3 regions of the Ornithinibacillus bavariensis genome follow, and region 2 is predicted to be linked to each of the others. Evidence: riboswitches for the same ligand, from Rfam matches in the RefSeq annotation. Region 2 holds a riboswitch; each other region holds the start of a gene.

Region 1 (4,512 bases), on a different contig from region 2:
GATATACTCTGATCAATATGTTTTTGGCGTACAGCATTTTGTTTAACAGACCAGCGTTGATCGACAATATATGCCGAGCGACGATAAATATCATACGTACGATGGTCTAAGTCTGGAGCTGTATTTGGAATTTTAAAGTCCTTTTTCTCTTCATGGTAGAACGGTTTAAAAACCGGATCAATACTTGCTGTAGATCCCGCAATCATAGCAGTTGTGGAATTTGGCGCAACTGCCATTAAGTAACCATTACGAATCCCTTTTTCCATTACGGCAGCTTTTAGCTCTTGCCATTTTTCACCGACATATCCTTTTTCATCGAAGTATGCTCCAGTACTCCATTTACTTCCTGTGAAGGCTGGATAGCTTCCCTTTTCCACACTTAATTCCATGCTACTCTTAATGGTCAAGAAAGCAATTTTCTCATACAAATCATCTGCGTATTCTACTGCCTCCTCTGTTTCCCAATGGATTTGCTTTTTCGCTAATAAATGATGCCAGCCGAATGTACCAAGTCCAATAGCACGGTACTTTTGGTTTGTAAGCTGTGCTTGAAGGATTGGTAATGTATTGATATCAATGACATTATCGAGCATTCGAACCTGTATTTTAATTAAGCGTTCTAACACATTATCGGGAACAGCCTTTCCTAGATTGATTGAGCTAAGATTACAAACTACATAATCTCCAGGCTTATACGTTTTGGTGATATACCCATTTTCATCTGTAAACTCTTCTAGAAATTCGGTTGGTGATTGATTTTGGGTAATTTCCGTACATAAATTGGAGCAATATATCATACCCAAATGTGCATTACTATTTTGTCTGTTTACCTCATCTCGATAAAACATAAATGGTGTCCCAGACTCAAGCTGAGAAATCATAATCCGCTTCATAATTAAAATAGCAGGCAGCTTCTTCTTCGTTAGTTTTTCACATTGGATACATTCCTCATATTTCTTTCTCCAGGACCCTTCCCCTTTTTCCTCATCATAAAAGTCCTCTAATGAGTATCCCATTACTTCACGAACTTCATGTGGGTCAAATAAATACCAATCTCCACGACTAGCTACCTGTTCCATGAAATAATCTGGAATGGACACACCGGTGAAAATATCATGTGCACGCATCCGGTCATCCCCATTATTTAATTTCAAATCTAAAAAAGCTTCAATATCCATATGCCAAACATCCAAATAAACTGCTATTGCCCCTTTACGCGTACCAAGCTGATCCACGCTTACTGCTGTGTTATTCAGTTGCTTAATCCAAGGAACTACTCCGCTAGACATCCCTTTAAACCCTTTAATCGAGCTACCCCTAGAACGGATTTTCCCCATATAGACACCGATTCCACCGCCATTTTTTGAAAGCTTTGCTATATCGGTATTACTATCATAAATAGACTGTAGGCTATCATCCACTGTATCTATAAAACAGCTAGATAGCTGTCCATGTGTTTTCCCAGCATTAGCTAGTGTTGGTGTGGCAACCGTCATATATAAATTGCTTAACGCCCAATATGCCTCCAGAACTAAATCAAGACGACTTGCTTTATCCTCATCCTTCATAAGATGCATGGCAATAACCATCCATCGCTCCTGAGGAAGTTCATACGTGTTTTTATCATGGTCTGTAGCTAAGTATCGGTTAGCAAGGGTATAGAGACCTAAATATGTGAACTGTAGGTCATGCTCCGGATTTATATGATTAGCTAAAAAATCTATATCTTCTTTTGAATATGTATCAAGTAATTTACTCGTGTATATTCCCTCTTGTGTTAAGTCTTTTAGGAGCTGATAAAAGCTGCCATATTTTAATGCGACATCATAATTCCTATTTTTTGCAGCTTGATGGTAAAGCTTTTGTAAGTATAATCGGCTAGCAACAAAACTCCAATTCGAATTTGCTTCGTCAATAATCTCTAGTGCACGTTTAGTGAGTGTATCAATAGCCTTGTCAAAAGAGGTTTCCCCAGAAACATCCATAGTTAAATCGGCTGGATTCACCGGTAAATTTTCTACAGCAAAACGGATAATTGGATCTAGCTTTTCTTTTAATGTTACTTCTGTTGACAGCATCCTTCATTCCTCCTAATAGTAAAACTAGCAACATGCTAAAATAAGGTAAATATGGCTTGGAAATTAGCTCTTTTCTATAAATAGAAAAGCCGCTCACCCACGGATGAACGGCATACAAAAAACGACAGAAATTATCTAAATATGTATAACTCCATCGCCTCATACTCTTTCAACCCGAAGAAAAATGAAACTATAAGTGATGGCAGGTCTCCTGGCTTGTGCGTCACTCTACTAAAGTCCTTCCCATATCATTATGTTATCGATACAGTGGAATTCTCGTTCGTCAACACTAACAGTTGCGGGGACAGCTCCAGATTTTCACTGGATTCCCTTTTCAGACAATATATGTCACCATTACTTTTAAGTACTATATATAGTATTATATTATTATATTATCACAATATATTGTATTAATAGCCTATCATAGTTTTATAGACTTTGCAAACATATTTTAATTCCATTCGTAAATGGGAGGGATTTTGGGTACAATAGCATTATCAAGTGGAGGTCGATTTATATGAATAAAATTGTAGAATTAATTCGTTCTGCTTCCTATACAATTGTATTTACTGGTGCTGGTATGTCTACTGAAAGCGGCTTACCAGATTTCCGCTCCAAGGATAGAGGACTATGGACTAAATTCAATCCAGATGAACTAGCTAATGTACATGCACTTCAGGATAACTTTGAAGAATTTACGAGCTTTTACCAGTATAGACTCCGAGAGATTGATAAATATCAGCCCCATGAGGGCCACCAAATTCTTGGAAATTGGGAAAAACGTGGGTTAATAAAAGGAATTATCACACAAAATGTGGACGGCTTTCACCATGATGCCGGAAACCAAAATGTAATGGAGCTTCATGGTACATTTCGAAGGTTTTTCTGTAATCAATGTTTGAGAGACCAGGACCGAGAAGAGTACTTGAATGGCAAAAGCCACTGTAAATATTGTGATGGACCTGTAAGACCAGGAATTGTCCTATTTGGAGAGATGCTTCCTGAGGATGTTTTTCTCCAAGCAGAAATTGAAACTTCTAAATCTGATTTATTTATCGTTCTAGGCTCATCATTAACAGTTACTCCCGCCAATATGTTCCCACTAATAGCAACTGAGCGTGGCGCCAAGCTTATTATCGTCAATCGTGAACCAACACCAATGGACATGTACGCCGATTTCATTGTTCGTGATAAAAGTATCAAAGAGTTTTTAATTATGATTGAAAAGGAATTATCATAAAAGCATGTTCGGCAGTATGAACTTTCTGCGATATATTGGCGTTCGATAGTCTATTAGACTCACGCACCTACTTCCAGCTACTTTTTGTCTATTAGAATGCTTCTATTAGACTCAGGCACCTACTTCCAGCTGCTTTCTGTCTATTAGAACGCTTCTATTAGACTCAAGCACCTACTTTCAGCCACTTTCTGTCTATTAGACCGCTTCTATTAGACTCAACCACCTACTTTCAGCTGCTTTCTGTCTATTAGAACGCTTCTATTAGACTCAAGCACCTACTTTCATGCGATTTCTGTCCATTAGAACGCTTCTATTAGACTCAAGCACCTACTTTCAGCCACTTTCTGTCTATTAGACCGCTTCTATTAGACTCACGCACCTACTTTCATGCGATTTCTGTCTATTAGAACGCTTCTATTAGACTCAGGCACCTACTTCCAGCTACTTTTTGTCTATTAGCGCTCCTCAAGCAGACTTTTCTTTTGAATAATTATTTATTCATGCAGTCTACGAATGAGTGATTCTAAATAAAAACAGGAGCGCTCCTCGCTCCTGTTTCGATTATCCCAATACAGCACGGTCACTTTCAAATTGTTCTCCGCGAATACGTTGGAATTCTTTTAATAGATCTTCTATTGTTAAATTCTGTTTCTTTTCACCATGGATATCTAAAATGATTTGCCCTTTATCCATCATAATCAGCCGATTTCCTAAATCAAGTGCTTGCTGCATATTATGGGTAACCATTAAGGTTGTTAAGCCATGCTCTGCAACAACATCCTTCGTTAGTTTCGTGATTAATGCGGCTCGTGATGGATCCAGTGCTGCTGTATGTTCATCAAGAAGTAAAATATTCGGGTTAGTGAAAGTTGCCATCAATAGAGAAAGTGCTTGACGCTCTCCACCAGATAACAATCCCACTTTAGCATTCAGCCTATCCTCAAGACCTAAATTTAACGTTTTTAAATGTTCCTTAAATTCTACTTTCCTCAGTTTTGTAACACCAGGCTTTAAATTCCGCTTTCTGATGCGCGAATAAGCCATCGCTAGGTTTTCCTCAATCGTCATGGATGGAGCTGTGCCTGCCATCGGATCTTGGAATACGCGACCTATGTAGGCAGAGCGTTTAAATTCGGGGAGACTGGTAACATTCTTTTCAGCAATAACGACCTCGCCAACATCTGGTACTAGATT
Region 2 (4,512 bases):
ATTGTTTCACTTTTAGTTCTATTTATTGTATTATTCTTACATTTACCATCCACTTCTCACGCTAGTTCAACCTCAAACCTATATGAAGTAAAGGGTGGTGATACATTGCCTAAAATTGCTAAACAATTTAGTACCTCCACATACGAACTTAAAATCACAAATGGTCTCCAGTCTAACACCCTACTAGAGGGGCAGAAGCTAATCGTACCAGTGATCCATGAAGTTGCTCCTGGGGAAACCTTACAACAAATAGCTAAAGAATTTCACTCAACCGAGGAGATCATCCAACATGTGAATCGTCTTCCCTCTAAGCAATTACGTCCAGGGCAAATGCTAACAATTAAGCCAAAGCCATTGAACATGGAAGGACAGCATATTGTAATGACTAGAGAGGAATTTCAGGACTGGCTGCTCAACCAGAAGTTCACAAGGGAAATCCATCTCATTCAACAGCATCATACGTGGCGACCTTCCTACAAGCATTTTCATGGTAACAATTATTTTCAAATGTTAAACAGTATGCAGCAGCATCATATGAAAACAATGGGTTGGAGTAATATTGCCCAGAATATCACTACCTTCCCCGACGGAAAAATTGCTCTTTCTCGTCCGATTAATATTGCCCCTGAGGGAACCATTGGGACAAAGGCTAATGAAAATGGCATTGCTATCGAGCATGTCGGAGACTTTGATCTTGGTCATGATGTTATGACACAGGAACAAAGAGATACAATTATATTCGTAACGGCACTGCTAAGCTTAAAATTTTCCTTAGAACCATCTATTGACACAATCACCTATCATCATTGGTGGCACTACAAAACAAAGGAAAGGGTACTCGACAACGCAAAGGACAATGAGGTTAAATCCTGTCCTGGTACTAATTTTTTTGGAGGAAATTCAACAACTCATGCGAAGAATAACTTCTATCCTTTAGTGGAAAAGAAAATGGAAGAGCTACGGGATTTATTTCATAGAAATCAATAAAATTTTATGTACCAGCCCTACATGGATTAATGGCCAGATCCCTTAAACAGGAACTGGCCATTTCCTCTTCATTAATCCTCGAATCGCTTGATAAAGTCTACAAATTTCACTACAAACTTTTGTAAGAATTCAGCAGTGCCTTCATTAGTAATTGCTCCACTCTCATTCATTAGTGTTGCTACATTACCAATATATGCTTCAGGTTGCTGAAGTACTGGTACATTCACACAAGTTAGCATTTGGCGCAAATGATGGTTAGCTCCAAATCCACCGATCCCTCCTGGGGATTGGCTTATGATTGCTGCAGGCTTTCCACCCCATTTATTATCTGTCTTTGGACGAGAGGCTGTATCTAATGCATTTTTTAACACAGCTGGAATCGAACGATTATATTCAGGTGTTACAAATAAAAATGTATCACATTCCCCAATTTTTTGTCTGAACTCGTGTAGCACTTCTGGTGCATTATTCTCATCATCAAAATCCTGATTATAAAAAGGTAGATTACCGATTTCTATTAACTCTGTTTCAAATCCTTCTGGGAAATAGCCCATTACATTTTTAGCAAGCTTTTTAGAATATGATTCCTTTCGAAGGCTTCCTACTAGAACTCCAACTTTTGTCATCTCAATCATCCTTATTCTTGTATTCTGATACAAATTAAATTGTAGAAAAAACAAAATTATAAGTCAAAACATCAGTTTCTCTACTAACGCTAATAGTATCTCTTTCGTTATACGCTTTATGTATTCACGTTACATAACGCCCTAATATATTTGTCAAAATGACAGGTATTGATTATAGTTGTGATGTACGATAAAAGTTAAATAGTTTTACCGGTAAGATTGGTGTCATAATAGACTTAATAGGGAATCTGGTGAAAAACCAGAACTGTACCCGCAACTGTAAATGCTGACGAAATAATCAAAACCACTGTTTATGAACGGGAAGGGATTAGAGTAGGTTATAGCATAAGTCAGGAGACCTGCCAATAGTACATATAGTAATATCTTCTTCGGGAGTTGGGGAGGTATAACGAGGGTAATGATGTTGGTAGCAGTTCAACCACTGCTATTTTTGCTCTTGTTTGTAAACCCATCTTATCGGATGGGTTTTTTTAGTATTGTGAATACTATCTACATTTCACGTCTCTCTCCTCTAACTAGAAGGCCTATTGACAAAACAGGAAAAGAGGAAATAATATGACAGAAAAGTTATCGACGAATGTATCCAGAACAAATCAAACAAAGCTGGTACTGCCACCGGATACAAATCATTTAGGTACTATTTTCGGTGGGACCGTACTTGCTTATATTGATGAAATTGCTGCTATCACAGCGATGAAACATAGTAATCAGGTTGTTGTCACTGCCTCAATTGATACGGTTAACTTTCTTTCATCTGCTCGGGTTGGTGATATTCTGCACCTAGAAGGTGTTGTTATATCGACGGGGAGAACCTCCATGGAGGTGTTCGTAAAAGTAGAATGCCAAAACATTCAATCAGGAGAAAAGACGATTACAACAACAGCAATTCTTACGATGGTCGCTGTTGATCAAGCTGGAAAGCCTACACCTGTCTGTGGGGTTATACCGGAAACCGAGGAGGAAAAGCGACTATTTTTGAGTGCTCCAACTAGAAGAAACAGGCGTCTACAAATAAGTGCAGAAAAGATGAAATAATTTATCAGCATGATTTTTTAGTGATGGTTATGAGGTGGGACACAAGTGTTCTTCAACACTACTTGATCGGTGCGAAAAACGCTTGGAAAACACATTACACGAAACAGTAAATGATCCGACCCTTCGAAATGATTGTTTCGTTATGTCCCATCCTCTATTAAAATTCCTTCCGTTCTCCTTTTAAGAACTTTTTCCATCATTTGAAATAGCGGCGTCTATTTTCTTATCTAGCTCTGCAATTAAATAAAGCTCTTTTTCCCTATCCATATTTCGATAATGATGCTTGTTTCCAGGTTCTTTGTCAGATTCATCTGCTAGATGTACAACTTTTTGAAGAGGGGTGAATTGGAATTCTCCTGTTGGGAGTGCAGAATCCGTGTGAAAAAGAATAGCATGGGCGATTTCTTTGGCAACATGCTTATCCTCTCCCAAACGTACGAGTAGCTTATGTGCACGTTCCGCTCCTTTTATCGGATGGATATCATACTCACGATAAAGTCGGTAATCCCATTTTCCTTCACTATACCATTCATAATGACCAATATCGTGTAGAAAACCTGCCTTTGCTGCTAAATCAGGATTAACACCATATTTTATTGCTAAGTCATATGCATGGTAGGCAACAGAAATTGCATGTGCCATTCCAGAGCGTCTTACATATTTTTGCGTTATCGGATGAAGGTAAATATTGGTTAAGGTTACTGTTCTCATAGATGTCCCCTCCTGACTGATAAAATTATCGATATATTACCATTTGAAGCGATAGAATGCAATTGAAAAAATCCAACCAAAGTAAAGGTAATCATAAAAATTTCACGGTACTAGTTTATTTCCCTAATCCGTGCTGCCACAAACTGCATATCTTCACGAAGTAATGGATATAAATTAGGTCGACGTCTAGCGGCAAGTGGATGATATGCAGCAGTTACAGTGTGTTCGCCCACTAGATGCCACTTACCTCTCAAACCTTTTACATCCAGTTCCGAATTGCGGAAAAAGGCCTGAACCGCAACATTACCAAGACAAACAATCAGCTTTGGATTTTGCTCAGCTAATTGCTCTAATAAATGCTGCATACAAATAGCTCGTGTCTTCTCTTTATCATAGGCTCGAACTGGTTGCCTTTTTAAGATATAGGTGACATAGAGTTGTTTTTTGGTTAATCCTGCTTCATGCGTTGCTTGCTGTAAGGTTTGTCGCGTACCACATACCATAGGATTACCCTTTCGATCCTCACGTGCCCCTGGATTGTCTAGAATAATCATTATTGGAGCTTTCGGGTTGCCTTCACCCCAAATCATTCTTGACCCTTGTCGATATAAGCCACATTCTTGGCATTCGGTTAGGCATGACGGGACAGGGTCCTCTGGCCAAACTTCTGGGCAAAACTCACTCATGAATTATCACACTCCTTAGGTTTAGATTGTCCCTTAGAAACAAATTCACCCAATAAAGAGATACTGATGTAGGATGTCTTTTTACAATGAATTTCTACGTGGATTATCGAGTATGAGGGATTTAGACAACTTTGATATAATAAAGAAAATAAATTGGTTTCAAGGGGTGTATAAAAGTGAGTAAAAAGTGTTTATTAAATGTTGATTATACGAATGATTTCATTGCTGAGGATGGAGCATTAACTTGCGGGAAGCCTGGACAAGCTATAGAAGAATATATTATAAGCCTAACCAAACAGTTTATTGATAACGGAGATGAGGTAGTTTTTGCAATTGATAAACATCTCGAGAATGACCCCTATCACCCTGAAGCAATGCTTTATCCCCCTCATAATATCGTCGGGACAAAAGGAAGAGAATTATATGGTGATCTACAAAATGTGTGG
Region 3 (4,512 bases), on a different contig from region 2:
ACGTCGTCCACAACAGGAATAAAAGCGGTATTTTTCATTCGTATATTTGAGTATGTCTGGATTAATAAATGTAGTCTTTTAAAAAACAAAACATCTGTACCATTATATAATAAGCCTCTATAATAAGCGTACAATGGGGACTTTTTAAATTTAATTAAATGCCTTCTTCCTTTCTCTGTAATTCGATAATAACCATCCTTAGACCCATTATCCACTAATTTCTTCTGTTGTAAATTTGAAACAATTGCTTGTAAATCTATGCGACGTAATGTTGGATAGATCCCGTAATATTGTTCTAGCTGAAAGAGTCTTGCATCATGGACAGATTGTATCGATTTCTTTCCAACTAATAGGTGAAATATCCCAGAAATGCTTCTATTTTCATTAATTTCAGTTATACAATCTAATATTATCCCTTCGAAATACATTCTAATCTACCTCTTTCTATCCTATCTCTATCATACCATCAGTTGGCAAAGGTTGAATTATAAAATGATAGTTATTAAAATAATAGTGGAGCACCAAAAAAGTACGTAACAAGGGGAAAACAGCTGTGAGAATAAAGTATACAATAGTTGATAAGGAAACATGTATTGCTTGTGGTGCTTGTGGATTAACTTGTCCAGGTATTTTTGATTACGATGATGAAGGGTTAGCTTATGTAACTATCGATCATAATAGTGGAAATAAGGAAGTTCCTGAATCACAAGAGGATGATGTGTTAGATGCTTATGAGGGTTGTCCAAGTAACTCCATCAAGATTTCAGAAGAACCGTTTAATGGTAACCCATTAAAGTTTGGTGAATAGCATAAAAAAAAGGCTGACTTTAACAATTGCAAATATAAAGTCAGCCTTTTTTTAGTTAATCGTATGCAAATGATTGTTAATATATTTTTTAAATACGTAAGCTATTGTTGGATACAGCAATAGCATAAACACTGCATTTCCTATCGCATGATACGTATCAAAGGGCAGTCCAGCTAAATAATATACGATAAAGCCTTGACCAGTTACTTGATAATTAGTTAGCGAAACAATAATCCCGTATAGGTAACCACTGAAAAAACTAAAAATAACAATGACTATGAACGGAATCTTTTTGAACGCCTTTCCCATCAAACCACTCAAGATACCGATAATTCCCCATGCTAGAATTTGCCAAATTGTCCAAATGCCAGTTCCTAGAATCATATTGGATAAAAACGTTACTAAAAACGCTAAAATAAAACCAGCTATCGGTCCTAAAAAAATGCCACTAATAATAATAACTGAAGTTACGGGTTGGACATTTGGTATATAATTAACTGCGATACGTCCAACTACAGCAAGTGTGGCAAGTAATGCTAGTAGAGTAATTTTATAGATATTCAATTAAATCATTCCCAAGATTGGTAATCAAAATTAACCGTATCTCCATCGTTTAGTTTTACATCGCCTGCACCTACCATGGATGGCTCACCATTTACCGAAAACATCCATGACATTTTGTTCGCTTCGTCATACTCTATACCTTCAATCGCTTTTATAAACCCACCTTCTTCAACCATGTCAAAGTTTGCTTTCATAACTGCTAATAAATTATCGCCATCTTTGATAACAACTTCTTTTTCATCAATTACTTCGGCCTCTTTATCCTTTGATAAGATAATGGTAACCTTGGCCTCTTCTTGGTCTTCTTTTGTATTTGCGGAAGTATTAGATTTTTCATTTTGCGTTGCGTTATTTTGCCCGCTATTGTTGTTGCTTTCCGTCTTTTCGTCATTCGTACATCCTGTTAAAACAACTATTACTAGTAGCATTGAGAATAACTTAAATAAAATAGATTTCATGATTTCTCCTCCATTAACTTAATCTGTTGAGAACAGGGTGTATAAAAATAGAGCTAACCCCGTAACAAGGTTAGCTCTTTTGACAGTCTCATAACCATAATAAGTAATCAATACTCTTATGTACTTGATTGTCTCAATTGTCCTATCCTCGGGATCATTGATACAAATGAATACTGGCAGGTCTACTGACTTGTGATTAATAGCCTACTATAAGCCCTTCCCGTATATATTATATACAGTGGTTATGCTTATTTCGTCATCACTTACAGTTGCGAGGACAGTTCTAGATTTTCACTAGATTCCCTTTTAAGTTCACAACACCAATATCATCAATTTTGTATTCAATTCTATTAATTAGGATAACATATCATTCTAAAATTACAAGTTATATTTCATCTGTTTTAGGAAGCTGAAAATTAAATGTCGTACCAACATTGAGTTTACTTTTAACGGTAATTGTTCCCTTATGACTTGTAATAATATTCTTTGCTATCGATAATCCAAGCCCTGTACCTTTCACATGTTTATTTCTCGTTCTTGATTTATCTGCCTTGTAAAAACGTTCAAAAACAAATGGTAAATCCTCTTCCGGTATTCCACTTCCACTATCTTCAACAGATACAGATAACCCATTTTGGTCATTTTCTACCTTTACCTTCACAAACCCACCCTCACTAGTATGTCGGATTGCGTTGTCAATTAGGTTAGTAAATACTTGTTCGATTCGGTCTGGATCAAAAATTGCTTGAGGATCGGCCATATTCTTTGTAAGTACAAGCTCGATATGATGTTCCTCTGCAACCCCTCTAAATTTCCGATAGATTCGATCAACATAAGGCTCTACTTCAACCATTTCGGTTTTTAGCGTCAGATGACCCGCTTCCATACTTGCTAAGTCAAGCAGTTCATTAACAAGGCGACTAAGTCTTAAGGATTCCTCATAAATGATTTGGGCTAATTCATTCTTTTCCTCTTTCGTCTCGGCAATATCATCTACAATAGCTTCACTATAGCCTTGTAACATCGATATTGGCGTTCGAAGCTCATGTGATACATTAGCGATAAAGTCCTTACGAAGTTTATCTAGTCTTCTCTCTTCCGTCATATCACGCATTACTGCAACTGCACCACGGATATATGACTGATCATATAATGGTGTCATAATCATAACCCAGGTTCTACCTTGAATAGTGATTTCTTCGAGAACCTCTTTTTCACCATCAATAACCTCTTGAAATAGTGCAAGTAATTCCTTTGGCAGCTTCCGAACACCATCTGATTTTTCTATATTTTGCTCAAACTCCCATGCTTCCATAAACATTTCAGCAGGGCGATTCGTTGCAATAATTTCACCACTACGACTTAATGTTATCACACCATCTGCCATCGAATTAACAATGCTTGATAGCTGTTCTTTTTCCTGTCTTAAAGCATTAATATGGAATTTCAGCTGTCGTCCCATGTGATTGAATGCCATTGCTAGTTCGCCGATTTCATCATGTGTTAAAATCGGTACTTTGGTGTTAAATTCACCTCTAGTTAAATCAAATGCTGCTTCCCTCATTTTGATTAGTGGTGATGTAATACGCGTCGATAGAAAGAAGGCAAAGATAGTCGTTAGAATGATAGCCACTGCCGCTGCTAAAAGAATAATTTTCGTTGTTTCAGCTTTTGTCTTATCCACTATCGCTAGGGATTGATAGATAAGAACTGCTGCATCTGTATTAGGTACCGCCACTCCAACAAGCATCACACCTAATTCTTGATTAGGAACTTCGATTTGCTTTTTAATCGGATCATGCGAATTTAAAACCTCTTGTATATACATCTCTTTAGTAAACCAGTTATCATTAATAGCAGTAAGATTCGAGTCATTAGTATCAGAAGCCCAAATATCACCATTGGAAAATTCGATAATTACCTTACTAGCTGGATCTTTTACACGCTCAGTCGTTTCATATATTAGTGATCTGTCTTCATGATTCTCTACCATTACGGAAACCTTTGTAGCGGTTTGTAATAAATCCTCTTCTGCCTCTTGAATATGAAAGTTCTCAAAAAACTCAAGTAAAAATATCGTTAATAAAAATAATACAAAACAAACTAGCAATAAAATGGTTACTGCTAGTTTTCCTACTACACTACGCCAAAACATTATTCATCATCTACCTCAAATTTGTATCCTACCCCCCAAACAGTCACAATCATTTTTGCGGCTTCCTTGGAAACGGTATTAAGCTTCTCACGTAATCGTTTAACATGTGTGTCAACTGTTCGTAAGTCGCCGAAAAATTCATATTGCCAAACATCCTTCAATAATTGTTCACGATTGAATACTTTATCTGGTGATTTTGCCAAGTAACATAATAATTCATACTCTTTAGGTGTTAAAGCTACTTCTGTACCATCAGCTGTTACACGATGTGCATCATGATCAATTGTTAGGTGAGGAAATACTAATAGATCCTTCGTTTGCGCATTCTTGCCATTATAACTAGTAGCAGTTGTACGTCTTAATAATGCCTTTACACGAAGTACAACCTCTCTAGGGCTAAATGGCTTCACAATATAATCATCGGTTCCAACTTCAAACCCTTGAACTCTATTTGCCTCTTCACCCTTTGCTGTAAGCATGATAACCGGAGTATCCTTTTCTTTCCTTAGCTGCTCACAGACTTCTAT

What was found. A riboswitch is a leader RNA that binds a small molecule or an ion and turns the genes downstream of it on or off. The one in region 2 is predicted to bind cobalamin.
Region 1: it holds a riboswitch for cobalamin, as region 2 does, so the genes downstream of both, HNR27_RS00200 (ribonucleoside-diphosphate reductase subunit alpha) here and HNR27_RS13040 (acyl-CoA thioesterase) in region 2, are expected to answer to the same signal.
Region 3: it holds a riboswitch for cobalamin, as region 2 does, so the genes downstream of both, HNR27_RS10785 (DUF4430 domain-containing protein) here and HNR27_RS13040 (acyl-CoA thioesterase) in region 2, are expected to answer to the same signal.

Annotation. Positions count from the first base shown of each region.
Region 1 is NZ_JBNPWZ010000001.1:36,802-41,313, reverse strand. It holds gene HNR27_RS00200 (ribonucleoside-diphosphate reductase subunit alpha) at 1-2,078, opposite strand, end outside; cobalamin riboswitch at 2,263-2,449, opposite strand; gene HNR27_RS00195 (NAD-dependent deacylase) at 2,596-3,318, shown strand; gene HNR27_RS00190 (ABC transporter ATP-binding protein) at 3,880-4,512, opposite strand, start outside.
Region 2 is NZ_JBNPWZ010000007.1:94,040-98,551, forward strand. It holds gene HNR27_RS13030 (LysM peptidoglycan-binding domain-containing protein) at 1-987, shown strand, start outside; gene HNR27_RS13035 (NADPH-dependent FMN reductase) at 1,059-1,613, opposite strand; cobalamin riboswitch at 1,817-1,994, shown strand; gene HNR27_RS13040 (acyl-CoA thioesterase) at 2,190-2,669, shown strand; gene HNR27_RS13045 (HD domain-containing protein) at 2,850-3,380, opposite strand; gene HNR27_RS13050 (uracil-DNA glycosylase) at 3,491-4,066, opposite strand; gene HNR27_RS13055 (cysteine hydrolase family protein) at 4,243-4,512, shown strand, end outside.
Region 3 is NZ_JBNPWZ010000005.1:126,741-131,252, reverse strand. It holds gene HNR27_RS10800 (YpbB family protein) at 1-428, opposite strand, end outside; gene HNR27_RS10795 (ferredoxin) at 560-808, shown strand; gene HNR27_RS10790 (ECF transporter S component) at 860-1,372, opposite strand; gene HNR27_RS10785 (DUF4430 domain-containing protein) at 1,378-1,830, opposite strand; cobalamin riboswitch at 1,989-2,170, opposite strand; gene HNR27_RS10780 (ATP-binding protein) at 2,216-3,985, opposite strand; gene HNR27_RS10775 (response regulator transcription factor) at 3,985-4,512, opposite strand, start outside.